DNA from 3 places in the Paenibacillus sp. FSL M8-0212 genome. Region 2 is predicted to be linked to each of the others. Evidence: riboswitches for the same ligand, from Rfam matches in the RefSeq annotation. Region 2 holds a riboswitch; each other region holds the start of a gene.
The links. Region 2 has a riboswitch for S-adenosylmethionine ahead of MKX68_RS16755 (methionine ABC transporter ATP-binding protein). Riboswitches for the same ligand answer to the same signal wherever they lie in the genome.
Positions count from the first base shown of each region.

Region 1: it holds a riboswitch for S-adenosylmethionine, as region 2 does, so the genes downstream of both, metA (homoserine O-acetyltransferase MetA) here and MKX68_RS16755 (methionine ABC transporter ATP-binding protein) in region 2, are expected to answer to the same signal.
Region 3: it holds a riboswitch for S-adenosylmethionine, as region 2 does, so the genes downstream of both, mmuP (S-methylmethionine permease) here and MKX68_RS16755 (methionine ABC transporter ATP-binding protein) in region 2, are expected to answer to the same signal.

Region 1 is NZ_JBBORP010000001.1:473,548-483,845, reverse strand. It holds gene MKX68_RS02085 (RluA family pseudouridine synthase) at 1-947, shown strand, start outside; gene MKX68_RS02080 (arsenate reductase family protein) at 1,348-1,713, shown strand; gene MKX68_RS02075 (5'-3' exonuclease) at 2,082-2,975, shown strand; gene MKX68_RS02070 (phosphodiester glycosidase family protein) at 2,972-4,087, shown strand; gene MKX68_RS02065 (MOSC domain-containing protein) at 4,118-4,804, shown strand; gene MKX68_RS02060 (ROK family protein) at 4,878-5,756, shown strand; gene MKX68_RS02055 (HRDC domain-containing protein) at 5,933-6,934, shown strand; gene corA (magnesium/cobalt transporter CorA) at 7,006-7,941, opposite strand; SAM riboswitch class I at 8,393-8,516, shown strand; gene metA (homoserine O-acetyltransferase MetA) at 8,753-9,670, shown strand; gene MKX68_RS02040 (PLP-dependent transferase) at 9,695-10,298, shown strand, end outside.
Region 2 is NZ_JBBORP010000001.1:3,784,004-3,794,301, reverse strand. It holds gene mqnE (aminofutalosine synthase MqnE) at 1-819, shown strand, start outside; gene MKX68_RS16790 (NAD(P)/FAD-dependent oxidoreductase) at 1,060-2,121, shown strand; gene MKX68_RS16785 (YuzB family protein) at 2,118-2,372, opposite strand; gene MKX68_RS16780 (NifU family protein) at 2,453-2,698, shown strand; gene MKX68_RS16775 (SDR family oxidoreductase) at 2,839-3,618, opposite strand; gene MKX68_RS16770 (DUF2167 domain-containing protein) at 3,834-4,790, shown strand; gene MKX68_RS16765 (MetQ/NlpA family ABC transporter substrate-binding protein) at 4,923-5,762, opposite strand; gene MKX68_RS16760 (methionine ABC transporter permease) at 5,837-6,496, opposite strand; gene MKX68_RS16755 (methionine ABC transporter ATP-binding protein) at 6,497-7,531, opposite strand; SAM riboswitch class I at 7,658-7,799, opposite strand; gene MKX68_RS16750 (Cthe_2314 family HEPN domain-containing protein) at 7,936-8,652, opposite strand; gene MKX68_RS16745 (COX15/CtaA family protein) at 8,852-9,790, opposite strand; gene MKX68_RS16740 (thioredoxin family protein) at 10,280-10,298, opposite strand, start outside.
Region 3 is NZ_JBBORP010000001.1:3,424,190-3,434,487, forward strand. It holds gene MKX68_RS15070 (helix-turn-helix transcriptional regulator) at 1-542, opposite strand, end outside; gene MKX68_RS15075 (VOC family protein) at 630-1,073, shown strand; gene MKX68_RS15080 (VOC family protein) at 1,302-1,826, shown strand; gene MKX68_RS15085 (methyl-accepting chemotaxis protein) at 2,379-3,284, shown strand; gene MKX68_RS15090 (spore germination protein) at 3,432-5,144, shown strand; gene MKX68_RS15095 (GerAB/ArcD/ProY family transporter) at 5,177-6,277, shown strand; gene MKX68_RS15100 (Ger(x)C family spore germination protein) at 6,274-7,476, shown strand; SAM riboswitch class I at 7,547-7,648, shown strand; gene mmuP (S-methylmethionine permease) at 7,741-9,153, shown strand; gene mmuM (homocysteine S-methyltransferase) at 9,131-10,198, shown strand.

The DNA.
Region 1 (10,298 bases), 3.3 Mb from region 2:
CCGAACAAGAAGATGGCTGGCTGCTGAAGACCGTGCTTCAGCGGCGGCTGCTGGTGTCGCGTAAGCTTTTGTCCAAAATCAAGCTGACGGAGCAAGGTGTCATGCTAAATGGAGAGCGTGTATACATTAGCGTCAAGGTAGCTGCGGGTGATGTCGTAGAAGTTCGGATGGAGCAAGAGGAATCGGATGATATTTTACCTGAACCTATTCCCTTTACCGTTCTGTATGAAGATGAGCACTTGCTTATTGTCAACAAGGATGCGGGCATCATCGTTCATCCAACACATGGACATTACACAGGTACTTTGGCAAATGGAGTCGTTCATTACTGGAAATCCAATGGCGAACGTTTCCGGTTCAGACCGATCCATCGACTTGATCAGGAAACGTCAGGTGTACTGGCCATAGCCAAGAACCCTTATGTGCATCAGCATGTGTCTGAACAAATGATCGCGGGAACAGTGGATAAGAAATATATTGCCCTTGTACACGGCAGCCCTGTCCCGGAACAAGGCGCAGTGGATGGCCCGATTGATCGTGATCCTGAAGAGCCACACCGCCGAATCGTAACACCTGATGGTTACGCTGCAAGAACGCTGTACACAACCTTAACACATTGGGCAGAAGGTAGCGCCAGTGCGATAAGTCTCAAGCTGGAAAGTGGCAGAACCCATCAGATCAGGGTACATATGACGTCCATCGGCTGTCCATTAATTGGTGATCGCATGTACAAGACACTACCTGTGCACGAGATCGATGAGCAAACCATGGCTGTTCGTGAGGAACGGGATACCTGGATCGAACGGCAGGCATTACACGCTTGTGAATTGACGTTCGAACACCCAATTCTACAGGAACGCATAACGTTCCAAGCTCCTTTTCCAGCAGATATGGCCGCGTTGGAGCAGCGTTTGAATGATGAGGCAGCTCCCAGAGAAGAACTGTAGGAAGCTGCGACGGGGCTCTTGGTTCTGCACCCTATGTCGCATTCTCTTGCACGGCCCGTCCTGCTTGGGAGCAACAATGATTGGCTATTCCATGTGAAGGGGGCTTAATGCACCCGAACAACATGCCGTAGGCTAATCTTACGGTTTCATGGTTTAATGTATTGATGTTTACCAATTTCATGTTAAATATTTCAAGAATTCAAATCTCAAAAGCTTTTAAGGATATAAAAGCTGTAAGATTTTGACCCAAAAAATATAGCGAATGTGTGTTTTGATCTCATTCGCAAAAGTCAGTAAAATTACATGGCGATGGTATCGATTTGGAGCGACTTTTGGATTTGCGAAGCAAACCAAGGGAAGCGAGAAGTCGATACCGGAGCATTTGGAGGAACACAAATCAATGAGTAACTTAAAAGTATATCAATATACCAAATGCGGCACATGCCGCAAAGCTGTAAAATGGCTTGAAGCTCAAGGACATGAGCTGGAGTTAATCCCTATTTTTGACTCACCGCCGTCAGAATCTGAACTAACAGAACTCATCCAAAAGAGTGGACTGGAAGTGAAAAAGTTCTTTAATACGAGTGGGGAAGTGTACAAAGAACAACAACTGAAGGACAAACTTCCGGGAATGTCAGCTGATGAACAGATTCGTTTATTGGCTTCCAATGGTCGTCTGATCAAACGTCCGATCGTTACGGATGGAGAAAAGGTGACGGTTGGATTCAAGGAAGAAACGTACGAGCAGGAATGGAATAACGCGTAAACGCGCTGAATATCAGCCTTGAATTGTTCAAAATTCAGGGCTTTTTTGGCTGATCGATGGTTGGCGGAACTATGCTATAATGATAGAATTAGTTCGATATTTTATTTGCTATAGAAATTGAACTAAACATTTACACGAAAATGGAGAGGACAGAAATAACCTGAAGAAGCGGAGCGTTCGCCTAAAAGCTTTCTGAAAGAAAGCTACTTCGGAAGCATATGCTATCCCCGGATTTTCCCTTTTGGAAAAGGGTATCAAAAAATCTGGGGATAACAGCGATCAGAAGGTTGTTCTGTCATCGGAATGGTAAGTGTAAATATACTTTAGTTTAATTTCTATAGAATCAGGACAGGAGAGAACAAATTCAAGTGAATCAACGTAATGAACCTACTTTGTTGCTGGTAGACGGTATGGCGGTGTTGTTCCGTGCTTTTTATGCGACATCTGCAAGCGGATATATCAGACGTACAAAGGCAGGATTGCCTACCAACGCAGTCTACGGATTTATCCGTTATTTCTGGGATGCGGTTCAGACTTTTGGGCCAAGTCATGTCGTATGTTGTTGGGATATGGGCGGTAAGACGTTCCGCGGTGAAGAATATGCAGCCTACAAAGGCAACCGGGCCGAAGCTCCGGATGACCTGATTCCCCAGTTTGCCCTGATTCGTGAAGTCATGGATAGCCTGGGTATTCCCAATATAGGTGCACAAGGATTCGAAGCCGACGATTGTATCGGGACGCTTGCGAAGTATTATACCGAAGAGACCGATATGAATGTTATGGTGCTGACTGGTGACCACGACATGTTGCAACTGATCAATGACCGCACGAGTATCATTATTATGAAAAAAGGCCATGGCAACTACATGGTGTACAACCCTGAAACGCTCATGGCAGAGAAACAACTGACACCTCGTCAAGTGATTGACATGAAGGGTCTGATGGGAGATGCCAGTGACAATTATCCCGGAGTACGGGGAATTGGTGAGAAAACAGCGTTGAAGCTTGTACAGGAATACGGCTCCATTGAAGGGATTTTGAGCAACATGGATAAACTGACCCCTTCGGTGCGTAACAAGATTGAGAATGATCTGGACATGCTTCATCTGTCCCGCAAACTGGCAGAGATTCATTGTGCTGTTCCGGTTGCCTGTGCGCTGGATATCTGTGAATTGCGTCTTGATCCGGATATGGTGATGGACAAGTTTGAACAACTTGAGATGAAGAGCCTTGGCTCTTGGATGGGAGTGGCAATAGGGTGAGCAACAAGCAGAACGTACGAACAGGCAAAAAGTGGTGGACAGGGGCTATGGCCCTCGTCCTGGCCTTGCCCGTAATTCTTTCGGGAGCAGTAAGTGCGCCACAGACAGTGGATGCCAAAGCAGCAATTAGTACCAAAGTACAGAAAGTAAAAGCAGCAGGACGTAATTTTACCGTGCAGACCGTTTCGATTCCAAAGGGAACACCGGTTACCGTGGGACTCGCGAAGAAGCAAGTTGGCCAGACGGCAACATTGCCATCGATTGTGAAAGCCTATGGTGCACAAGCAGCCATTAACGGAGCATTTTTTGAAGCATATAACGGAGCACCAGATCCATACGGTATGTTAATAGCAAATGGTAAGGTCATACATATTGGAAGATACGGAACATCAATTGGATTTAAGGAAGACGGCTCGGCGATCATGGATTCACTTCAGGTGAGTTTGACAGGTAAAGTAACGGATACAAAAGGTAAATCACGGAGTTGGTATGCAACCTTTATTAATCGAACACCTTCAGCGAACGCGAGCATAACAATGCTGTATACGCCTGAACGAGGTGCCACAGTCGGGTTCAAAGGTGGCACCGCGGTTGTCATGGAGAAAGGTATTGTGACCAAAAAAGTGCCCAATACAAATGTAGCGATTCCTAAGAATGGCTCGGTATTGGTCTTCACAGGTAATCAGAAGTCTTCTTCGGATCGTTTCACCGTTGGTTCGACCGTAGAAATGAATTATAAGTATACGAACGCAGCAGGCAAAGAGATCCCTTGGCAAGATGTAGTGACTGCTGTTGGGGCAGGACCACGTCTGGTGAAAGACGGCAAGGTAGCTGTAAATCCGACGAGCGAAGGTTTCAAGGATGCCAAGATTCTTAATGCTTCCGGAGCCAGAAGTGGTATTGCAATCATGGCGGACGGTTCTGTTATGCTGGCTACCGTTTCCGGAGCAACAATCAAGGAGTGGGCAGCGGTGATGCAGAAGCTTGGTGCCAAACAGGCAATGAATCTGGATGGCGGTGCTTCCTCGGGTATGTATGCCGGGGGCAAAATGCTGACTTCTCCAGGTAGGCTTTTGAGTAATACACTCGTATTTGGCGGCTCTGTGCGTTAAAAGAAAGTGATTATGGGAGGTATGACGCAAATGACACTCACATCTGATCGAAAGTCAGGGGAGGGCAATACAGCTGTTCTGGCCATTAATGTAGGCCTGCCGCAGCCGCTCCCTGGGCAGAAGCGTGAAGTGCTGAGCGGCATTGTGAAACATCCTGTATCCGACGTGGTTTTCCTGTCATTCACTGGAATGACAGGGGACGCGCAGGCGGATCTGGTGCATCATGGCGGCCCTGACAAAGCCGTTTGTGTATACGATTACAGTCGTTATCCGGCGCTGGAACAACTGATGAATCGCAAGTTGGATTGGGGAGCTTGTGGAGAAAATCTGACGGTTGAAGGCTGTGCCGAAGAAGACGTACGGATTGGTGATGTGTACGAGTTGGGCGAAGCCACAGTGCAGGTCAGTCAGCCCAGACAACCTTGCTTCAAGCTGGGTGCGAGGTATGACTATAAGGAGCTGCCTGTTTATTTTCAGGAGAGTGGATATACCGGCTTTTACTTTCGTGTACTGCAAGAAGGTGAGGTAGGGCCTTCATCGATATTTCGACGGATCAGCACCGATCCAACATCAATGACGGTTCTTGAAGCCAATCGAATTATGCATCAGGGGAAAGAAAATGTCGATGGTATCCAGGCGTTGCTGGCCATTCCTGCGCTGTCAGACAGCTGGAGGCAAACGTTAATGAAACGATTGTCCAAGCTGGAGAACAAGTAGCAGGGTAATTATAGTGTCATCAAGTAAAATAATCCGAATTCCTTTTTTAAACTAACTTGGGAGTGTGACTAACATGACGATCTTAGGCGCAATTGAAGCAGGCGGAACCAAATTTGTATGTGGTATTGGCACAGAAAACGGAGAAGTTCTGGAACGCGTAAGTTTTCCAACAACAACACCGGAAGAGACCATGGCTCAAGTGATTTCATTTTTTGAAGGCAAAGGCATTGAAGCTCTGGGTGTAGGTTCATTTGGTCCGATTGATCCGATTGAAGGAAGCCCAACATATGGTTATATCACAACAACACCAAAACCACATTGGGGACAGTATAACGTGATTGGCAAGCTCAAGGAGCATTTTGATGTGCCGATGACATTTGATACCGATGTGAATGGTGCGGCACTTGGAGAAGCAACCTGGGGCGCTGCACAAGGTCTTGAGAGCTGTCTGTACATCACTGTGGGTACAGGTATTGGTGCAGGTGCTGTGGTTGGCGGTAAAATGGTCCATGGATTGTCACATCCAGAGATGGGACATATCATTGTACGCAGACATCCGGAGGATACATACGAGGGTTTCTGTCCGTATCATGGTGACTGCCTCGAAGGCCTTGCAGCAGGACCGGCCATTAACAAACGTTGGGAGCAACCGGCTTATGAACTGCCGGCAGATCATAAAGCTTGGGAGATCGAAGCACATTACCTGGCACATGCACTGATGAACTATGTTCTGATTCTCTCTCCGCAGAAAATCGTCATGGGTGGCGGAGTAATGAAGCAGGAGCATCTCTTCCCGATGGTGCGTAGCAAACTGCAGGAGTTGCTGGCTGGATACGTTCAGCATCCTGCACTTCAATCCGACATTGACCAGTATGTTGTTTCACCAGGACTTGGCGACAATGCGGGACTATGTGGTTCGCTCGCGCTTGCCAAATTGGCATTGAATAAGTAGTTCATTTAGGGATTGACGAATTTTACCATTGTGGTATGATATGGGCAACAGCATAGTACGATTAATGAGGAAGCACCTCTCTTGCATGGATTTTGCAGGAGAGGTGTTTTTTGTGCTGCCTGCAGGTAGCGTAACTAACCCGTATAGGCTGAAATGTTAAAGGGAGGGAACGGAAAATGGAAGTCATTTTCATGAACAGATTGTCCAGAATGTCAGATCAGAATGCAGAGTATGCACAGCTATGGATTGGGGAAGAGGAAGATAGTTGGCAGCTGGGATGGAGTCGCTACGAGGAAGGAGAGCGTGAGGACAGCATTTGGTATGAAGGGACTTCTTGGGAGGAGCTGCTTCATATTTACCGTCATCAGCTTGCCATACAGATGAGTGAGGGGTACCGACCGCAGTTGCAGGGGTTATTTCATGAGAATGATGATCTGAAATCACGCAGTTATGGTGGACAGCGGCTCCATTGTTACAGTGAGTTATACGGCAATGAGCAATTATATACGGATCTGTGCACATGGCGCAGGAAGAGAGCTGTGTCTGACCGGAAGGCACCGTATTTTATTGCAACGAATCGTCTGCTGCGTTTGATCAGTGCCTTTGTTCCGCAATCGCTGGATGAACTGATGCAACTGCCGGGCGTAGGAGAGAGCAAAGCAACTGAGTATGGTACGGAATGGATGGAGATTACAAACGGGTTGGAACGTTCAACGACATTCCCGCTGGACTGGGTATACACGGCGCTGAAGGAAGTAGAGTATGAGAGTTGGTTATACAAACAGAGAGAGCAGAAGTACAAGCAGGAACTTGATAAGTTCACCACACGCAAGCAGGTGCTTGAAGGCATGAAGGAAGGGTATACGTTAGAGGAGATTGTTAATCGATCCGGATTATCCCGACGCGAGTTGGTTGAGCTGTTAGAGGCACTGGATCATGAAGGTTATGACACCGATTGTCTTCTTGATGTGGAGCTGGCAGTGATGCCAGAGAACGAACAAGAGGCCGTATGGAGTGCGTATGAGGAGCTGGGAGATACGTTCCTGAAGCCAGTATTACATAAGGTGTATGGAGGAGAGAAACCCGATGGAGGGAGTCTGGAGCAGGTCTATGAAAGACTGCGCATGATTCGAATCCGCTTTCGTCGGCACGCAGAGACAGAGAAGCAAGTTGGTTAATGATTAGAAATGAAAAAAAGACGAGGCGTTTCTCCAAGAGGAGCGCTTCGTCTTTGTTATTTCATACGGGTTCATACCCAGTCTTTCTTGCGGAAAATGAAGAACATGCTCAGGCCCAGTGTAACCATCAGACCAATCACAACAAAATAGCTGTATTTCCAGTTAAGCTCTGGCATATTCGTAAAGTTCATGCCGTATATACCGGTAATGACCGTCAGCGGCATGAAGACCGTGGTAATGGCGGTAAATACACGCATGATCTCATTCGCCCGGTTCGCAATACTGGATTGGTAGGCTTCTCGCAAGTTGCCCATCAGGTCGCGATAAGTCTCAAAGGTTTCTGATATTTTTACAGCATTCTCATAGATGTCACTGAAATACTTTTGCAGTTGATCATCGATGAGACGCAGATCTTTTTTGTTCAGGGTGTTAATGACCTCTTTCTGAGGTCCGAGCACTTTCTTCAGCCACAGAATCTCACTGCGCAGCCCGATGATTTCATTCAGATGTGACTTTTTGGTGTGCATCAAAATGTCTTCCTCAAGCTTCTCGATCCGTGCTTCAATTCGGTCACCTACGGTGAAATAATTATCAACAATCAAGTCAACCAGCAAATACAACAGACGATCCGGTGTACTGATTTCCTGTTCCCACAGGATTGGTTTCAGTGTGCGCAATTCGCTGACCTTTTGCTTTGTAACACTAATAATGAAATGTCTGCCGAGGAATAAGTTCACCGCACGTAGAAATATCTCTTCATCATCGAAACGGATGCTATTAATCACAATAAAATAATGGTTCTCATAAATTTCAATCTTCGGACGTTGTTCTTCGTCACTAAGACAGTCTTCCACAGCCAGATCATGCATCAAGAACAGCGGCTGAAGTACAGCCAAATCGTCTACGTCTGCATCAATCCAGTAAAATCCTTCCGCTGGTGGAGTCAGCGCCTGCTGAATGTCGTCCACCGGAATAAATACACCGTTGTTTACCAACCGGATTTTCATCGTTAATCTACTCCTTCTGCACCCGCCAACTTGGCGGATATTATCATTATGGGCGCAAAAAGAACAAATCAGCCGGTCGGCAGCGGAGCCTGGAGATCAGGGCTGCGTTCACTATATAATCAAACGGAAGTCACGTCCCGCTGCCGGCATGCTGATGTCAATTCTCTATGCAGTTTGTCGGAATTCGGCTGCCAGTCAGGCCTCGGGTCGCCATCCATTTAATATGTCACCTCTCACATAAGGGTTTATAACACCTTGTTTAGTATACCGCTGGTACAAGGTGCTTTCAAGCGCAAAAATGTGTCTATTTCGCGCCCTGAGGCAGTGTATGACAACGGATGATGAACGGTTCCGATCTGGACAGCAGACGGAGAACTGCAACTTGACGTGAGGGCATTAATGTAATAAAGTAGACGGTGAACCATATTAAATTACAATCTAATACAGCGAAATCTTATCAAGAGTAGGTGGAGGGACTGGCCCGATGAAACCCGGCAACCGGCGGTATACCGCACGGTGCTAATTCTTGCAGCGACTAAGTGTCAAGTGGCACTGTTGTAACTGAGAGATGAGAGAGGCGCATATCTATTTACATATGACCTTTCTCGAAATCCGAGGAAGGTCTTTGTCATATGCCCCGACTTCTCAGCAGTGATTTTCGCTAAGGGAACTTGAGGTTGTTTGTAACGTTGGATGAAAGAGCAATTCAATGTTTTTACAAGCTCAAGGCAGACTATAACTGTATTGATGTGAAGACATCAAGCCAGAGGTGGCTGCATCTATCTATGCACAAGGAGGAGTTAGACTTACCATGCCAATCAAAATACCCGATACTCTACCAGCAAAAGAAGTACTTGAAGGAGAGAATATCTTCGTCATGGATGAAACTTCTGCATATCAGCAGGATATTCGTCCACTCCGTATCGCTATATTAAACCTGATGCCCACAAAGGAAACGACCGAAACACAATTGCTTCGTCTGGTGGGAAACACGCCTATTCAGGTGGATGTTGTTCTCGTACATCCCAAATCCCATACGTCGAAGAATACGTCTCAGGAGTATTTGGATCTGTTCTATAAAACCTTTGATGAGATTGAGCACCGTCGTTTCGATGGAATGATCATTACGGGTGCCCCGGTGGAACAGATGGATTTCGAAGACGTGAACTATTGGAATGAAATCCAGGAAATCTTCGAATGGACCAAAACCAATGTGACTTCAACCCTCCACATATGTTGGGCTTCCCAGGCAGGTTTATACCATCATTTTGACGTACCTAAGGTTGCACTGGATAAAAAGTGTTTTGGCGTTTTCCCGCATACCATCAATAAACCACATGTTCCGTTGTTGCGTGGATTCGATGAAGTATTCAACGTTCCACATTCCCGTCATACGGAAGTGAGACGCGAAGATATTGAAAAGAATGAGAATTTAGAGATTTTGGCTGAATCCGAGGAAGCGGGGATCTTCCTGGTTGCTACCAAAGACGGCAAACAGATTTTTGCCACAGGACATGCCGAGTATGACCCGTTCTCATTAAAGTGGGAGTATGACCGGGATACAGCCAAAGGGTTGGATATCGCATTGCCTAGACATTATTATCCGAATGACGATCCTTCCCGTGTGCCACCGGCTACTTGGCGCGCTCATGCCAACTTATTATTCTCTAACTGGCTCAATTACTATGTGTATCAAGAAACACCTTACGATATTGGCCCGCAAATCTAATCGAGATTACAGGAGGATGCAGCAATGGAAGACAACAACAAGTTGAAAATCGAAAGCCGCTTAGCACAAATTGGGTCCATCAATGAACCGGTAACAGGCGCCATTAACTTTCCGATCTATCAATCCACTGCGTTTCGCCACCCGAAGCTTGGACAAAGCACGGGGTTTGATTATATTCGTACGACTAATCCAACCCGTAAAGTATTGGAAGAAGCCGCCGCAGCGCTGGAGTCCGGTGATGCAGGGTTTGCCTGTAGCTCGGGAATGGCCGCGCTGCAAACGATTTTTGCCATGTTTGGTCAAGGGGATCATCTGATTGTATCGCTGGATCTGTATGGTGGAACCTATCGTCTGCTTGAACGCATCTTGTCCCGTTTCGGCGTAACTGCAAGTTATGTGGACACGAATGACCTGGCAGCACTGGAGAAGGTTCGTCAACCGAATACCAAAGCTGTATTTATTGAGACACCAACCAATCCACTGATGATGATCACCGATGTGGAAGCTGTTGCTTCCTGGGCGAAAAGTTACAACCTGTTGACCATTGTTGACAACACGTTGTTGACTCCATTTTTCCAACGTCCGATTGAACTGGGTGCCGATATTATCATTCATAGCGCTACCAAAT
Region 2 (10,298 bases):
CAGGAAATGATCGATTATGTAGAACAGCATATTCATCCGGGCGTACGTGAGTTCCATATCGTAGGCGGACATAACAACCATGTTCCTTTTCAATATTATGTCGATTCCCTGCGTGCTTTAAACGAGAAATATCCGGATGTTACGCTAAAAGCTTACACGGCAGCCGAGATTGATTTCTTCACTCGGATTAGCGGACTCAGTATCAGGGAAGTTCTGCAAGAACTGCAAAAAGCAGGTCTGAAAACATTGACTGGTGGCGGCGCTGAGATTCTGTCAGATGAGTATCGCAAAAAAATGCGTGTAGACAAAGCCAACGTGGATCGTTATCTTGAGGTGCACCGCACAGCTCATAATCTCGGCATGCGTACACATACTACGATGTTGTATGGATCAATCGAATCCTATGAGGACCGCGTCAACCATATGGTGCAGATTCGTGAATTGCAAGACGAGACCAACGGATTCATGGTCTTTATCCCGCTTTCCATGCAGCCAAAAAGTAAAAACGCGAGCATTATGCGTCGTAACTCGGCTTACGAGGATCTCAAAACAATTGCGATCAGCCGTCTGATGCTGGATAACATCGATCATATCAAAGCCTACTTCATTAACATCGGTCCACAACTCGCTCAAGTCGCTCTTGGATTCGGTGCTTCGGATGCACACGGTACGATCGTTCGCGAACGGATTAGTCATGCGGCAGGTGCACTTACACCTGAAGGCCTTACACGTAAAGAGCTCATCTGGCTCATTAAAGGTGCAGGACGTATTCCGGTAGAACGTGATACGTTCTACAACGAAATTCAAGTGTACGAATAGGATCTAAATAGAACACCATCTAAAACCAATACAGCACAAGCACCACTCCAGAGCGCAGCTTTCATTATAGGGAGACGTTTGAATTCGAGTGGTGCAAACTGCTGAATGATATCTTCAATTTTCAATGTCACCTTTTCAATTATTCAAATCCAAACAAAAGGAGCAGCTATGTCATTGCATAGCTGCTCCACAGTTTACAGCCCCATTTCAGTGGGACTGATGCAGAAAGGAAGCCGAGTCATGAAAAATTTCGTCATTCTTGGAGGCGGCTATGGCGGCCTCACCATCATCAAGGAACTTCTGGAAGGTAAAATTCCATCCGATACACAAATTATTTTGGTGGACCGCAGCCCCTTTCAGGGATTAAAGACAGAATATTACGCACTCGCAGCAGGAACCGTATCTGATTATGACCTGCGTATCCAATTTCCAGTGAGCGATAAAGTCACTTACCGTTATGGAGAAGTTACTTCGATTGACCTGGAACAGCGTCAGATTGAATTTGAAGGCCAAGACCCGCTTGTGTACGACAAACTTGTCATTGGACTCGGTTGTACAGACCGTTTCCACAACACGCCAGGTGCAGAAGACTACAGCTGTACCATCCAGAGCTTTAGCAAAACACGTGAGACTTACCTACGCCTTAATGAAGTCAAAGCCTATGGCAACGTGCATATCGTAGGCGGAGGATTAAGTGGTGTCGAGATGGCAGCCGAACTTCGTGAGAGCAGACCGGATCTGAACATCAGCATTTTGGATCGTGGTGAGCGTGTATTATCCGCTTTCCCGCAACGTCTGTCCGTGTATGTGCATGAATGGTTCAACGAACACCAGGTAGAGACACGTGGGCATATCGCCATTTCACGCGTTGAACCAAATGCCATCTATAACCGGGATGAACAGATTCTAACGGATGCTGTCGTATGGACTGCAGGCATTCAGCCCGTAAAAGTGGTACAGGATCTGGACGTGACCAAAGACCCTCAAGGACGTGTCGTCCTGAATGAATACTACCAAATCCCGGAATATACCGATGTGTATGTCGTTGGTGACTGTGCAAGTGTACCTTATGCACCTAGCGGTCAAGCTGCGGAAGTACAGGGTGAGCAGATCGCCCATATTCAGCATGCCCTCTGGAAAGGCGAAAAGCCCAATCCACATCCACTCAAGCTTCGTGGCACACTGGGTGCACTCGGCAAGAAGTCTGGGTTTGGGCTGATGGGCAAAACGTCCATGATGGGACGTGTACCTCGTATTCTAAAAAGTGGTGTGCTCTGGATGTCCAAGCGCCATCTCGGTTAGTCGAGATCGAGCTCGTCCCAGACATCGGCTTCGGCAATTTTGGCCAGAATGGCGTTATATAGATCTTCCACTTTGTCCGTGATGACAACTTCTCCATTCACCAGTGCAAATGGAGTCATAGAACATTGGCCGCAGTTGGTGAGGCAGCCGTATTCAATCACATCATAGTCTGGATTTTCTTCCAGTTGATCCATGACTTCATCTGTGCCAAAATGCATATTATTGGCACAAAATTCAATAATCGGTCTCATTTAAGTTCACCTGCTTTGTTTGACCATTTTAATTTGTGGCCATTTGTAATATAATATAGGAAGGAAAGGAGTTGAACAATATGAGCGAAAACGCACAAAGCACCATGTATGATGAGGTATCTGATGTGCTTGATAAACTTCGTCCGTTCCTGCAACGCGATGGCGGTGACGTGGAACTGGTCGACGTGGAGGACGGCATCATTAAGCTGAAACTGGTCGGTGCCTGCGGCAGTTGCCCAAGCTCCACCATTACCTTAAAAGCCGGGATTGAACGCGCCCTTCTCGAAGAAGTTGAGGGTGTACAAGAAGTCGTACAAGTATTCTAATCAATCCTTCACGAAATAAACCTCAAGAGCCTTCGCTTCGCATGAAGCGGAGGGCTCTTTTTTTGTGCGCCTATTCAGAGTGTCCATTTCATCTGTCCCCAGTTTCAACGGGTTTCCACGTCCAATCCTACAAACTCACCTTAAGTATCCTCGCGCTGTATGGTCGGACGAATCGGATCAAGCCCTCCCGATACATCCATAATGTTGCCTGTTATAAAATCGGAATGATCAAGGCACAGATACGTAATCACTCGTGCAATATCTTCACCGCTGCCAGGACGCCCTCTTGGCGTTTCCTCATCGGTGATACCTGCCATTTCATCAATCGTTTTCTCTTTGTTGGCACCGCGAATATCTCCCGGGCATACCATGTTGACCGTAATTCCATACGGGGCTTCCTCAACGGCGAGTGTCTTTGTAAAAGATACCAGACCCACCTTGGCAGCTGCATATACGGCGCGATGAGGCCAAGATCTCGCTTCTCCAGCATGACTGAAGCCAAAATGGATAATGCGTCCCCATTGCTTGCGTCTCATCTCTGGCAATACACGCTGATCCAGTAACATCGGTCCCAGCAGATTTCCCTGCACAAGCATCTGGACCTCAGCTTCAGAATAATCCGCAAATAATCGTCGTTCACGGACAAATGGACCCGCATTATTCACCAAAATATCAATGCTGCCCAGGTTGCCTTCCACCTGTTCAACCAATGAAGAGATATCTTCCACCTTGGATATATCAGCCTGGATGGCAATACACCGCACACCCTTGGCTGTAATCTGAGCCCTTAAAGCCTCAGCTTCTGTTCTGCTGTGTACATAGTTGAGGGCAATATGACACCCTTGATCTGCCAGACTGAGGGCCGTCATTTTACCAAGACCTTTGGCACTTCCCGTTATGAGGGCAATCTTTCCCTTCACGTTCATCCCCCTCTTCAAAGAGCAGTCACTATCCAGTATAAAAGATTTATCGTCCTCCTACAACTCGCTTATCCACAAGGGATTATCCACCTTTAATTCCAAATATATCTTGATCGAAATCAGACACCTATGGTACTGTCGAGGATATAACCTGAAAGGACCTCTACATGAATATGATGAATAAAAGATGGATATCATTTCTTACACTTTTGATGGTGAGTTTATTAACTGTCTCTGGTGCCTTGCAGGTTTCAGCGGCAAGTGAGAATGACCCAGCGCCTGATGAGTATGATTGGATTACCGGACCGGCATCGGTAACGCTGGATGGCAAAGCCACCCTGGAAGTCCCTGAGAGCCATTCCTATCTGGATAAGACGAACACTCAACGCTCGATACTTAACAGCGGGGGCAAACCTAACGGGAACGAAATCGGAAGTCTAACCAGCAATAGCGAATTTGGCTCGTGGTATGTTGTGTTTGAATACGTAAAGACAGGTCATATTCATGATGACGATCAAAATCTGAGTGCCGAAGAACTGTTAAGCAGTTATATCAGAGGTACAGAAGAAGATAACAGAGAACTTGATCCGGAATATAGAACGTACATAACGGGGTGGGAAATTGAACCGGCATATGACAGTACCAAACATCAGTTGGTCTACTCCCTTGGTTTCAAGAATGCTGATCAGCAAGCCATGGTCAATTACAATGTAAAACTCCTGACACGCGAAGGGTACATTAAAGCCATTCTGGTCACAGATACGGCCACCTTTCAACAGAGCCGCCAGGCATTCGAGGAAACCGTCCTTAATCAACTTAACATCAATGCAGGATATACCTATGAGGAGTACAATGCTTCGACTGACAAAACATCCACTATAGGGCTCAACAGTCTTCTGATGGGCGGGATCGGGTACACGGCTTCCCAGCAATTCAGTGCTCTTCTTTTGCTCAAAAAAGGATGGGCCTTGATCCTGGTTGTTGTCCTTGGGCTAATCGGTTGGATCAGATACAAAATCAAAAGCTCAAATGGAGAAGAAGAAACACTATCTCCGTCCGAGAGGACGTACCTGCAGGAAGCAGATGAACAGCAGTATGCTGATCAAAATGAATTATCCTACTACCGTCAATCTGGACATCACTCCAATGCTGACAAACCGGAAAAACTCTGACTTATGTTGATCCCCACCTCAGCACAGACTCAGGAAACATAAAATAAGCCGTACATCTCTTCTTGAGAGATATACGGCTTATTTCTTTATTTATTACAAACTTCACATCGTATCATACTTATATATCGTGAATTATTCAGTTGCAGGTTCAACTGCACCTTTATAACGCTCTTTGATGAATGTTTTTACTTCTTCAGAGTGCAATGCAGCAGCCAGTTTCTGAATTGCATCTGAATCCTTATTGTCCTCACGGGAAACGAGGATGTTTGCGTATGGGTTACCTTGCAGATCTTCAATCAACAAAGCATCATTAGCTGGATTCAGGTTTGCTTCAAGCGCATAGTTGGCGTTGATGAATACCAGATCCGCTTCATCCAATTGACGAGGCATCATGGCTGCATCAAGCTCGATGATATTCAGGTTCTTCGGATTGGCTGTGATATCTTGAATCGTAGATGTGATATTTGTGTTGTCTTTCAGCGTAATGATACCTTCCTTCGCGAGCAACAACAGAGCACGTCCACCATTGGATGGGTCATTTGGAATTGCTACTTTTGCGCCGTCAGCCAATTCATCCAAAGACTTAATTTTTTTGGAGTATCCGCCAAAAGGTTCAACATGAACAGGTGTTACAGCAACGAGGTTGAATCCACGTTCTTTATTCTCTGTGTCCAGATAAGGCTGATGCTGAAAGAAGTTTGCATCCAATTTTTTATCAGCAAGTTGCTGGTTGGGTTGTACATAGTCATTAAACGTAACAACTTGCAAACGAATACCTTGTGCTTCCAGTTCAGGCTTGATGCTTTCCAGAATCTCTGCATGTGGTGTAGGTGAAGCTCCAACTTTCAATTCCACTGTGCGTGGTGCACCTGCTGAATTGTCTGCGCCGCTATCGGCATCCTTGTTGTTTCCGCAAGCTGCGAGAACTGCAATCAGCATAAGGCTAAGTAGAGCGAAAGACCATTTTTTCATGTGTAAAACCCCTTCTCTCATCATTTTTTCATGTGGCGTCCGCACGAATGCATGTCCATCATGTTATCTATGTGTTATTTCCTGGTGAAAAATGTAACCAAGCGATCTCCAGCCATCTGGAGAATTTGCACTAGAATAATCATCGACACTACGGATATGATCATGATTTCATTTTGATAACGGAAGTATCCATAGTTAATTGCCAGTGTTCCCAGACCTCCACCACCAACCATGCCCGCCATCGCCGTATAGGAGACAAGCGTAACAATAGTGATCGTAATCCCCGCAAGCAGACCAGGCAATGCTTCAGGCAACAACACCCGTCTTACAATCTGTCCGGTTGATGCTCCCATCGCCTGCGCCGCCTCAATGACACCCCGATCGACTTCACGCAACGTGTTCTCAACCAAACGAGCGAAATAAGGAGCTGCTGAAATAACCAAAGGAGGTATTACGCCGAGAACCCCTGTAGCTGTACCGACGAGTATACGAGTGAATGGAATAAGAGCAACAATTAATATGATAAATGGTACCGAGCGCAAAATATTAACAATCAGGGATAGTATAGAGTATACTGTCCGTGACTTAATCGAAGCAGATCGGGCTGTCATAAACAGCAGAACTCCGAGTGGTAAACCTAAGATAACGGTGAACAAGCCTGATACACCCAAAATTTGCAGTGTCTCAATGGAGGCTTTACCAACCTCTTCCCAACGTACGGTTGAAAAATCCATCTAACGAAGCACCTCCACATCAAGTCCCTCAGCGGTTAATTCTGATATCGTCCGATCAATCGCAATGGAATCGCCCTCGAAACGAACGGTCAGCTGTCCATAAGGAACCTGTTTGATCGTTGAGATTGTACCTTGCAGGATGGCAAAATCCACGCCTGTCTTACGTACCGTTCTAGACAAAATCGCTTCATAGGTTTTGTTACCCAAAAAGGATATCTTCACAAGTTTGGAAGCAACACCTGCCTGCAATTCAACGCCTGCATTCGCCAGAGCGGTCTCTTCGAGAGCAAGTCCAGCTTCATGGTCACGCATCATGAAGTCCCGCGTAATCGCATGCTGCGGCTTCAGGAACACTTCTGTTACAGGTCCTTGCTCCACAATGCCGCCTTGATGAATGACAGCCACTTTGTCACAAATGTTCTGAATGACATGCATCTCATGTGTAATCAGCACAATCGTAAGGTTGTACTTTTCGTTAATGTCGAGCAATAACTTCAGGATTGAATTTGTCGTCTGCGGATCAAGTGCTGAAGTAGCCTCATCACAGAGAAGTACATTCGGATCACTCGCAAGTGCTCTCGCAATCCCTACACGTTGTTTCTGTCCACCCGATAATTGAGCTGGATATTTGTTGCTATGGTGCTCCAGACCAACCAGATTGAGCATTTCCTTCACTTTGCGATCAATGGCATCTTTGGGTGTATTCACAAGCTTTAATGGAAACGCCACATTGTCATATACCGTTGCCGAGGATAACAGATTAAAGTGTTGAAAAATCATCCCGATCTTGCGTCTCTGTTGCTGCAATTCGGTTTTGCTCAGTTCAGTCAGGTTGATCCCATCAACCCATACTTCACCCTCCGTAGGGCGTTCCAACAAATTAATACAGCGAATCAATGTACTTTTGCCCGCTCCGGAATGGCCAATCACGCCGTAGATTTCACCCTTTTGGATGCTCAAATTCAGCTCGGATAACGCTGTTGTAGATCTTTTCCCTTTGCCGTACGTTTTCGTTAAACCTTTTAATTCAATCAATCGCACTTGCCCCTTTCCAACCACCTACATGTATCTTTACCCGATCTAAAGGAAAACTCCCCTTAAAGTACAAAAAAAGAGCCCTTTGCAGATACAAAGAGGGCTCTTCACGTGAAAGATTATACCTTCTCATCTGCCAAAATCGTGCTTTGCACCATTTTGTAGGAATTAGCACCTAACATCTATAACGAATGATACATCTATCATGTCGTTACAAATCGGTTGCCGGGCTTCATCGGGCCTGTCCCTCCGCCGCTCTCGATAAGAAATATGTTGTTGTAGGATTTTATAAGTTCATGTAGTTCAAGCTTTATAATGTGAACGTAACTTTTGAAATATCAATTCATTCTTTGTCACTGTAACATTCTAGTTGAAACTCAGTATATTCCAAGTATTCCGATTTGTCAAAGGGAATTATTTCTTTTCCATATATTATTGATGTAATTATAAGAGGTTGTTAACGTTTCACAGACCATATCCACGCCCTGACGCATTTCCTGTACATGCTGATTCAGATCCTCCAACTTCACTTTACCTTGCAAGGTCTGGTGTAACTGCCACAGGTCATCGTGCATTTCGGAGTTCATGTAGTGAATTTCCATATTACGACGTTTGCGCAGCTTGCTCATCGGCTCCCGATAAGAGTCCTTGATCTGAATCAATCGCAATGCAAGATCATGATGCTCCCTCACATAATCAAACTGTCTTAACACAGTAAAATAAGAAAAATGCGCTTTGGTATTTGAAGTATTCAGTTGGAATATTTCATTCAAGACGGTGCCGACTTTATCCAGAATGGCAAAGCAGCGGATAAAGCCATCTTTGTAAAAATACACATACCGGGCATACTCGGCCTTTTCAGCTGGCGTCATATCATCCGTTGAGCCTGCAACAACCTTTTTGCGAAAATGAGCAGCAGCAAAGCAGCTTTGCTCCAGTTCATCCAGTGAGGAGATGAGTCCCTGAGTCCACACATACAGCTTCCGATAGTCATGCGTGGGATCATGGTCCACATGCATTTGGCGCTGAAATAGCTCAAGGGTATGCGCCATTGCGTCCATCGCTGCCTTTAATTTACCTTCATTGATACGCGGTTTTTCCCCCAGCAACGTTCGCAGCATATCTAACCTCCTCTTTTCCAAATCAACAAGATTTAATCACCGTTAACACATCATCCATTCCGTGTAATTGCTGCTTGCCATAGGTTGCCCTGATCCCCCTGACATCAAACAAAGTCCACCTGTCCAATGATGTACATCACTGGATGGTGGACTTTCATATTTAGCCCAATTCCTTTTAGAAAATAAATGAATCTATATCTTAGAACCGATTAACCGGACGATGTAGCTTGTACACCAGGAAACTCATATAGGTTAAAACCCCGAACAATATGGCGATATCCAGCATATGAGCAAGAGCTACGAACATGTATACTTCCGGACGGTTCATTGTCACCATCATGAAAATACCAATCACGACTTGCATCAGGATGAGAATAACGGATACTACGCCAAGGGTGCGCATCTCCTTGTTGTCCGGATGATTACGGTAAGCGAAGTGACCCAGAATTGCAATAACAATCACAAGCGATGCAGCTGCTGCACGGTGAGCAAAAGCAACCGCTACCCCACCCGAAAGCTCAGGAATAATCTGCCCGTTACAGAGCGGGAATCCGGAACATCCGCCGGCAGAATCCGTGTGACTCACAAATGCACCCGTGTATACCACGAGATATGTGTAAATGGTGGAAAACCAGACCAGATTCCTGAATTTTTTGCTAACCCGAGGGTATTTATTCAGGCGCTCCAATCCGCCATCTTTTGCCTCCTGCCTTATGCCCAGCGCCATCATTAGGGAACTGGCAAAAGCAATCAGTGCAAAACCAAAATGCAGTGCCATAACTGCTGAAGATTGGGAGAAGACAACGGCAAAAGCCCCCATGATTCCCTGGACGATAACAAATACCAAGGTTAAGAAAGAAAACAATTGCAGATCACGGCGTGACTTGCCAAACCGCAGAAAAGCAACAAACGAGGCAATGGACAACAATCCAGCCAGTGCGCTCACAGCGCGATGGGAATATTCAATGAGTGAAGCCACAGTATGTGCCGGAACGAGTTTTCCGTTACATAAAGGCCATTCCGTTCCGCAGCCAAGGCCTGATTCCGTTTTGGTTACGATGCCTCCACCAAAAGTGGCCAGAAACATGACAAGACAGGTTAATACGGTTAACCATTTAAACAAAGTTAAGTGTTTCAATTTTTTCTCACCCGCTGTTGGTTTAAGATGGCGAAGAATATTCTCCGCTTGTTTCGGTACTTTGACACTTATTTCACAACTAAATTCATTATACCGGATAAAATGTTCATTGACGTCGCGCTTTGTGACAAAATGTTAACGTCTGGTGAAATAATGACCCGCAGGTCATTGGGACTATGTACAGAAACGTTTCTTACCTAGAACGTATCGAACATACAAACGCCATTTCCCTATTTCAAGAGAAATGGCGTTCTTTTAAGTATACCCTTTTACAACATGAACCTGTCATACTTTTATATAAGCTCAATTAAACATTTACACCATAACGGAGAGGACAGAAATAGCCTGAAGAAGCAAAGTGTTCGCCTTTATCCCCGGATTTCCCCTTTATAAAAGGGATTAAAAAAAATCTGGGGATAACAGCGATCGGAAGGTTATTCTGGCATCGTAGTGTCTGTGTAAATATTCATTCGTTGAACTTATATAACATTATTTATGGATCGTGTTG
Region 3 (10,298 bases), 360 kb from region 2:
ATGGGTTGAATGGTGCGGATATTGGTGTTTGCAGAAGATGGCTTTTGATCAGGGGATCTACGCTGATTAGCGTACGTAATCTGAATCACTATATTCTGCACAGCAGCCATCAAAAGAAATTCCAAATGTGCACTATCGCGGATCTGCTCCGTATGTCGGAAGGAAACCCGGTGTTGGATGTTCTCAATATCCTGTCGTTGCTTGTCGGATAACGCGCTCATAAATTTCTCATGAATGGTACGGAAAGAGACTTGAAAGGGTAAGCTAGAGAAACTGCGGAGAGCCTGCATCGCAACATAAAGGGCATGAAGCTCACCCGTATTAAACGAAATGGGAGGCAGCTGCATCTGTTGCAGCAGTCGATATCCGCCGTAGCGTCCATATTCGACATAGATGGGCGCACCTAACTCTTCCAATGAGGCGATATCTCTTAACGCAGTTCGTTTGGAGATCTGGAACTCCTGCATGAGATCTTGCAGGGTGAACTGTTGTTTTTGATTAATGAAGCGTAACATCTGGTTCATACGTTCTGATTTTTTCATATCAAACCTTCTTAATGGTGCCATGGATTGGCACCTTTCGTTGTTATAGTGATAAGTGTAATCCAATAGGAACAAGGAGGCAATATAATGAATTTTGAAGTGATACCATTTTTGTCGATGAACGGGGATGCGGCGGCAGCCATTGCTTTTTATGAGCAGTTTCTGGGCGCCAAGGTGATATTCAAGAAAAGTTATAAAGAGATGAAGGAAATGAACCCGGGTTTCGAGTACCCTGCCGGTCAAGATGAGTATATTACACATTCGGTGCTGGAGATTGGGGTTAACAAAGTCATGATTGCGGAAGAAGCAATGGACACGGAGAGAGCATGGCAGCTGGGGAACAGCACGTCACTATGTATTCAATCCAAGGATAAAGAGACAATCGATCAACTGTATCATTCTCTGATGCAACATGAGGGCGTGAAGGTACTGGTGCCTTACGAGCAAAATGAATTCAGCCCAGGTTATGGCATTATGCGGGACCCATTTGGCATTGCCATTCAGCTGTGTGTCACTGTGCACGATTTTTAAAATGAGTTTAGGCCCCCGGTTAAGCACTCGGTATGTAAACTTGGAACTAACTTAAAAACATAAAAAAAAGAAGAGCCATGGATAACATGCGCTCTTCTTTCTTCGGTTTCTATACAAGGTTGTTCGAGCAACCGATGGTTATAGCGGACCTCTTTTCGTGTAAATCATATAGGTACGGATGTCGCTGTGTACAAGCAAGTTCAATGGATAAAGGAAAGAAGGGATAACATGATTACGAGAGGAATCGACCATATTGGAATAACTGTACCGGATATGGATCAGGCGACACTATTTCTACAACAGGCGTTTGGAGCTCAACTTGCCTATGATCATATAACGCCGGATGATCCCCCACAGGAAGGACCTGAGGCAGAGCGTAAATTAGGACTGCGTTCAGGAGCAAAGGTTATTCATATTCGGATGTTATCGCTCGGGGAGAGTGCAAGTATAGAACTATTTAAGTACGCGAATACAGCGCAATCAGAGCCAGTTAGGGCATCGGATTACGGATTGCAGCATATGGCATTGTACGTGGACGATATGCAAGAAGCTGCACGACACTTCAAAGAAGCGGGCGGGGTGTTGCTAACAGAGCCTGGGGCGTTGACCGGTCATATTGAAGGCGGGGAAGGCAATCAGTTTGTGTACGGAAGGGCACCTTGGGGGATGCTGATCGAGCTGATCTCCTATCCTGCGGGCATTCAGTATCCGAATCACAGTGAAGCGAAGCGCTGGACACCACGAAAAAAATAATAAAGATGAGACTGGATAAGAAACAGGACGATGGACGACAAATCGTCCTGTTTTTATTGTATATAGGGGCTAAATGTTTAATAAAAAACAGAAATTATGTTACAAATACGTTACAAATACAGAAGTGTATACTTCTTTGCCTTATGTTACGATACGAACAAGTAGATACAGAGATATTTTACGGATAAGATAAGCTATAGCGTCTCTTTTCTGGACGATGAACATGCTCCGAAAGTATGTTGACGGATGCCTTTTATCCAGGATATTGAAGAAGCATTGAAACGAAGAAACAACTATATATTTTGATTGGACAGGGTTGCGATAAAGTGCAGGGATACTACTACAGCAAGCCATTGTCAGCGGATGAGGTGGAGCAGATTTTCTTTTAAAAAATAAATGACAACAGGTGATCCAAAGTTCTGCAAATCGGGTATCAATAGTAGAGTCATCTAGAACCTGATGGATACATATGTTGTTATGATCGTTTTCTGCTAGTTAAAGGCTGTCTATTATGGAATGAACTGTGGGGGTTATCAAGTGTCTATATTAGATATGGAAAAGAAAGATGTTGTCACCGATGCAATGGTCATCAAGGCGATGGAGAAAAGTCTTGCTATCATTCGATTCGATCTGGATCGCCGGGTAACCTACGTGAATGAGGTCTTTGCCCAGACGATGGGATATACGGTAGATGAGATGTATGGCATGAAGCATCAGCAACTATGCTTCGGTCAATTTGCAAATACTCCGGAATATGATGCTTTTTGGAATAGCATCTTTAATGGGGTCAGCTTCCAGGACAAGGTTGAACGCAAGGATGCAAAGGGGAATTCCGTATGGCTTGAGGCGACATATATGCCGGTTTACGATGAGACAAATCAGAAGATACTGGGTGTCTCCAAAATCGCCACCAACATTACCAACCGTCAGAACAACATTTCGGTCGTAGTGAATGAGCTGAAAACGATGTCTCATGAACTGAATGGGCAGGCAGATGTAGGTATTGAACGGAGCCAGGAATTAATGTCCAGTATCTCCTATATCTCAGAGGTGTCGGTTACTAACCGTGCAACGTTGACTCATTTGCAGGAACAGGCGGGATCGATTCAGGGTGTGGTACGAACAATACGCGAGATCTCATCACAGACACAGCTGCTTGCGTTGAATGCTGCCATTGAGGCTGCACATGCAGGAGAATACGGACGAGGATTCGATATCGTGGCCAAGGAAGTTAAGAAACTATCCGCAATGGTGGAGAGTTCGATTAACGAGATTCGTGATAGCGTGACTGGAATAACCAAGGAAATTGGTAATATCACAGGCGGCACCAAAAAAGTAGAGGAATACGTTGAGCGGAGCCAGAAGCAGATTGAGATCGCTTTGAATGATTTTACAGCAATTGCTGCTTCGGCTCACTTGCTGGATGCCAAAGCGGAGCATGTGACCAGAATCGTATAAAAATATATAGTAATAACGGTTCCGTGCACAGGAACCGTTTTTTTGTCGTTCAGTACACAAAAAAACGGGAATTTTTGTGATCAAACGGGGACACAATACTTGGGAATACCTGCAGCTTCACATGCAGAGAAATGGTGGGGTGGGAACATGTGGTCAACAATTCTATCCTACGTGCCAGATTCGTCCATATGGATTCAGGCATTCTTGGTCTTGATTATTCCGATTGGGATTACCATGACCATGCGCTGGATCAATGCCGCCATAAAGCGTGGAAGCTTCTCGCGTTCGAAGCAACCTGCTGTATCCTCGGAGGATATCTCGCCAGCAGCCAAAGGACAGGGTCAAGGAACCGAAACGGGCCATTATGCCAATATTAAATTAACCGAGAAGTACAATACCAATCTGATTAGCGTAAAAGAAAGCTTTGGACAAAATGCAGATGTGCATATTCGGGAATTTACCATTAGGGGAACGAATACACGGGCTGCGGTCATCTATACCGAAGGCTTGGTAGATCAAGATTTGATTGATGATCACTTGATTACACCGTTGATGTTAGAAGGGGTTCCCATGCTTAAACAGGAAGGATTCCTCCATCCGGACAACGCCCACTTATTGTCGGCATATCTGCAAGATCAATTACTTCCTGTCAGTCTGGTTGAGGAGACGAAGTCCCTTCAAGAGCTTGCAGTAGGTGTACTTTTTGGGAAAAATGCGCTTTTGGTCGATGGACTGCCGGGTGCTTTATTAATTGGAGCCCATAAGATCAAAACAAGAGGTATGAATGAACCCCTGTCTGAGGGATTGCTTCGTGGGCCACGTATTGGTTTTACAGAGCAATTAAGCGATAATACAGGCATTTTGCGTCGTTATGGAAGTGATCAGAGCCTGTTTATTAAGAAGTATGAAGTGGGTTCACGGATCAAAAAAGATTTGGCGATAGCCTATATTCAGGATATTGCCGATCCTAATCTCGTGGCTGAAGTATGCAAGCGAATTGAAGAGATGGATATGGATTCGATGCTGGAATCTGGTTATGTGGAACAACTCATTGAAGATAATACACTGAGTCCCTTTCAGCAGGTTCTGAATACGGAAAGACCTGACCGGGTAATCGGTGCTTTGCTTGAAGGTCGAGTGGCTATTTTATTGGATGGAACGCCATTTGTCCTCGTGGTACCGGTGACCTTCAGCATGTTGCTCCAATCTCCTGAGGATTACTATGAACGCTGGATTCCCGGTACATTTCTCCGGGTCCTGAGGTTTATGTCCGCCATGCTGGCCCTTCTTGCTCCAGCGCTCTATGTCTCTTTTATATCGTTTCATCCGGGGTTGATTCCGACCAAGCTGGTACTGACGATTATAGAAACCCGGACTGGAGTACCGTTTCCTTCTATTATAGAAGTGCTGATCATGGAGCTCTCCATTGAGATCCTGAGAGAGGCGGGAATACGTTTACCCAAGCCGATTGGACCTGCGATGGGTATCGTTGGGGGTTTGATTATTGGTCAAGCTGCCGTACAGGCGGGAATCATCAGTCAGTTTCTTGTTATCGTTGTAGCTGTTACAGCCATATCCTCTTTTACGATTCCTGTCTATAGTGCGGGATTAACGCTACGGATTCTCCGGTTTGCTGCCATGTTTAGTGCTGCAATACTAGGTTTGTTTGGTGTCGTTATGTTCTTCTTGCTGGTTTGTACACATCTTGCACGACTCTCCAGCTTTGGAGTGCCTTATGTCGCACCAGCTGTTCCATATCACTTGAGTGATTGGAAAGATTTTGTCATTCGTGCTCCACTCAACATGATGAGAAGACGTCCCGAGATGACGAATCCGGTAGATGCAGATCGCAAGAAGTAGACAATCCACAGAAGGTCTGGAGGTACAACAAAGTGAATGACTCGCGAGTGAAAATTAACACCACACAGGCCGTTGTTATTATCGTTAACTACATGCTTGGAGCGGGTATTTTGACGTTACCTCGAACAACTAGCAGAGCCGTTGGAACGCCGGACGTCTGGATTTCCATCCTGCTGTCAGGGCTCATTGTCACAGGTATTGGTCTGATTTTGGTTACCCTGTGCCGCAGATTTCCTGAGAAAACCGTGTTCCAGTTTACCCGGGAGATCACCGGGCGCTGGATTGCTTACATACTGGGTTGTGTGACAATTTTGTATTTTATGATCATTTCAGCATTCGAAATTAGAGTCATGGCCGATGTCACGGGGATGTATCTGCTTGAGCGCACGCCTACATGGGCTATTGTAATGGTATTTATGTGGATAGGCATCTATATGATCTCCGGTGGGCTTGGTGTCATTATTCGCGTGTTTGAGATCATCCTGCCGATCACCTTGATTATATTTGTTATGGAGATATTGCTCAGTAATCAGCTCTTCGAAATTAGTAACCTCAGACCCGTATTGGGTGAGGGCATCATGCCTGTACTCAAAGGGCTGAAACCATCGCTACTGTCGTATACCGGTTACGAAGTTATGCTGGTCATCACTGCATATATGCAAGATCCGAAGAAAAGCAACAAGGCGATGACATGGGGGTTAACTATCTCTACAATGGTATATCTGATCACTGTTGTAATGGTCGTAGGCAGTTTGTCCTTGGATGGAATTAAGACCAGAACATGGCCAACACTGGATCTGGTACGAAGTTTTGAGATACAGGGACTGATATTTGAACGTTTCGAATCGTTATTGCTGGTGATCTGGATTATGCAGATTTTCTCGACATTTGCCATTACCCATTACTGTGCTTCCGTAGGAATCCGGGACTTGTTTCGGGCAAAGAAGATACGCTGGATTATGTATGCCCTGCTTCCATTCATTTATCTGACGGCAATGATGCCTAAAACAGTGTTTGAAACTTTTGCACTGGGCGATATGCTAGGTAACGTATCTGTAGTTTTGTTCGCTATATTACCTCTGGTATTGTTGCTTATCAGCATAATTCGCAAAAAAGGAGGCAAACACGCATGATTTCATTCCGCCTGTGCTTAAGAGTAACTTGTGCTGTGTTCATCCTGTGTATAATATCAGGTTGCTGGAGCAGCCGCGAGATAGAAGATCTAAGCTTGTATGTAGGTCTCGGGATTGACGTTGGAAAAGAGACCGATTTCGAGAAGAAGATTTCAGCGCAGGGTGGGCATTATCCCAAACAAAACAATGTCACAGCAACCGTTCAGATTGCCCCTGGGAATTCTAGCAGTCAAAAAAGTCAGCAATCTGGTTCACCCTCTTCTGGCAAAGAGTCTTATTCCAATGAGCAGCTTACGGGAGATTCCATGCTGCAAATTTTTCGTCAGTTTGCTTTGCGGCGAGATCGTCCACTCATTGGACATCATCTGAAGGTTATTGTGATCTCCAAGGATATTGCCAAAAAGTATGGACTGATTCAATTGCTCGATTTTGTACTCCGGGATAACGATATTCGACCGAACTGTCTTGTACTGATTAGTCACCAGCGGGCGGTTGATGTGCTTACCTCAGATGATCCTTCCCGTATTCCTGCATTTTACCTTACAGGCATTACGAACAATGCATACATTTCCAACAAGATTCTGGAACCCGTTTCGCTGGCAAAACTGGATGCACAGATGCAGTCCGGGTCCAGTTTTCTGCTTCAAAATGTGCTGAATGCCAATGGAGAGGACAAGTTCTCCGGGGGCAGCATATTTGCTGCAAATACAACCAAATTTCTGGGGGAACTCAGCCAAACTGATTTGGAAGCTCTGTCCTGGCTTATGCCTAAAAAACAAGGTGGTGTCATAAAAACATATAGTAAGGAGGGTTTCACGGTACTCTATGAAATCAAGAAGAAGAAAATCAAAATCATTCCGAAGGTTAATGGCGATGATATCTCGTTCCATGTGAAGGCAGAGTCTGAAGGATGGCTAATGGAGGATTGGCGGGCACCGGAAGAAGAGGAAAAGGGTGCATATCTGAAAGAAATGGAAAACGATTTTGCTGAACTGGTCGAGCAACAGATCAAACAGTTACTATACAAGCTCCAACATACCTACAAAGTCGATGTTGCTGGTTTCCGCGATAGCATTCGTATTAAATATCCAAAAACGTGGAAGAAGGTTAAAGGGAACTGGGATGAAATCTTTGCTACTATACCCATTACGTATGAGGTAAAGACCTCCATCATCAATCCGGGGTCTTCTACGGAATAGCGAGGTGTGCCATTTACTATTTAAATGTTGACACATTCATGATCAATCGCTATATTTATAAAAAATCATTTTCTTATCCAGAGAGGTGGAGGGACTGGCCCTTAGAAACCTCAGCAACAGATCTGAAGGATACTGTGCTAATTCCAGCGGGTGAAAGCCTGATAGATAGGAGCGTTTGTTTTTATTTGTCAGTAACGGCGCACTCTTTAGGAAGAGTGGGTCTTTTTTGTTTTTTCTGGATGAAGAAGTAGGGGAGCAGCAGGTATGGAGAACAACAACGACAAAGGGCATTTTCAGCGAAAAATGCAGGCACGGCATGTGGTCATGCTCTCTCTCGGAGGAGTCATTGGAACGGGATTATTCCTCAGCTCAGGTTACACCATTCAGCAGGCGGGACCACTGGGAACCATTCTGTCCTATCTGATCGGAGCCATCGTTGTATATCTGGTGATGCTCTGTCTTGGTGAACTGTCTGTTCATATGCCAGAGACGGGAGCATTTCATAGTTATGCAGCCAAATATATCGGACCGGCAACAGGTTACACGGTGGCTTGGTTATACTGGTTAACCTGGACTGTTGCGCTTGGCTCCGAATTCACAGCCGCCGGATTGCTGATGCAGCGCTGGTTCCCATCGGTAAACGTATGGATATGGAGCGCGCTCTTTGCACTGATGATCTTTTTGTTCAATGCTTTAACGGTGAAATTATTTGCGGAATCCGAGTTCTGGTTCTCATCTGTGAAGGTAGTTACTATTGTAATCTTCATTATTATCGGTGGCGCAGCCATGTTTGGTATCATTCCCATGGCGGATTCTGAACCGGCTCCATTTCTATCAAATATTACCGCATCCGGGTGGTTCCCTCATGGGGCTACAGCGATATTGATGACCATGCTTGCTGTAAACTTTGCCTTCTCAGGCACCGAGTTAATCGGCATTGCCGCCGGTGAGACGGAGAATCCGGAAAAGACGATACCAAAAGCTATTCATACAACGCTGTGGCGTTTGGTTATTTTCTTCATCGGAACGATTATTATCTTGTCGGCCTTGCTGCCCATGTCGGATGCCAGTGTACTGGAAAGTCCGTTTGTAGCGGTAATGGAGCGGGTGGGTGTACCCTATGCAGCAGACATTATGAACTTTGTTATTCTGACGGCGATTCTCTCTGCTGCCAATTCAGGCCTATATGCATCTTCACGGATGCTCTGGTCTTTGGCTGACAAAAAAACGATCTCTCCGTGGTTTGCCAAATTGACCAAAAGCGGGGTACCGCTGAATGCACTTCTGATCAGTATGGTCGGTGGTGCACTGGCCTTGCTGTCCAGCATCATTGCGCCAGGTACCGTGTATATTACACTGGTTTCCATTTCAGGTCTGGCTGTCGTTGCGGTATGGATGAGCATCAGTGCCTCCCAATACATGTTCCGCAGACAGTATATCCGGGAAGGACATGCGGTCAAAGATCTGGTTTATCGCACACCGCTGTATCCGGTGGTACCGATTGTTTCATTTATTTTATGCCTGGCTTCATGCATAGGTATTGCCTTTGACCCGACACAGCGGATTGCGCTGTATTGTGGGGTTCCATTTATTGCAGTATGTTACGCTGCTTATTATCTGACAGAACGTGTGAATAAGAAAAGAGGACAAGTACATGACTCAAGCACAACAGACTAATCCCATAGAACAGATCCTGCGTAAACATCCGGTCATGATTCTGGATGGAGCGCTGGCCACGGAACTCGAACAGCATGGCTGTGATCTGGATGATCCACTGTGGTCAGCTCGTGTATTGCTCGAGAATCCAGATGTTATCGTTCAGGTCCATGCAGATTATTTTCGAGCAGGAGCCGACTGTGCGATTACATCCAGCTATCAGGCGACGGTGGATGGTTTCCGCAAGAGAGGGATCGATGAACAGGCAGCACTGGAGCTGATTCGCAAGACGGTCGAACTGGCAGCGCAGGCGAGAGATGACGTGTGGGCAGAAGTGCAGAGTGGTTTAGTAGGGAGAGAAAGCTCGACAGGTCAGCTTGTAGAAGTTCCTTCGATACGTTCCGAGACCGTGGAAAATGATGAGCATATAGTAGATCTTACAGTGGATCGCGAAGAAGACAATCTCCGTCCACGTCCAATTATTGCTGGGTCCGTTGGGCCTTACGGCGCCTATCTGGCGGATGGTTCAGAGTATGTGGGACATTACGGCGTGTCGGATGAGACACTTGCTGCATTTCACCGTCCGCGTATGGCGGCGCTGATTGAAGCGGGGGCTGACATTTTGGCGTTTGAGACGATTCCTTCCTTGCAGGAAGCACAGGTGCTGGTTGATGTACTGAAAGAGTTTCCTTATGCGTATGCCTGGCTATCTTTCTCTTTAAAAGACGGGACAAGCATCAGCGAGGGCACACCGCTTGAGGTATGTGCACAGACGTTTGGCTCCGAGCCGCAGATTGCGGCGATTGGCCTGAACTGTGCTCCGATGGAAGTGGTGACGGAAGCAGTGGGTATTCTCAGTAGTGCTAGCGACAAACCTGTTATTGTGTATCCGAACTCGGGAGAGACGTATGATGCAGCAACGAAGACGTGGAGCGGACAGGGGACCTGTGGTAGTATGAGGGACGCATCGGAGCAGTGGGTTGCTGCGGGCGCGCAGATTATTGGCGGCTGTTGCCGCACTACGCCACATCAGATTGGCGAACTTGCGAAGAAGTGGCGGAGTTAAAAGACTTGAAATAGAGTTGTACACTGAAAAGCTAGAGATACAACCAAATATAAAGAAGCCCTCACGACCCATTACTGGATTGGTGAGGGCTTTTTCAGTG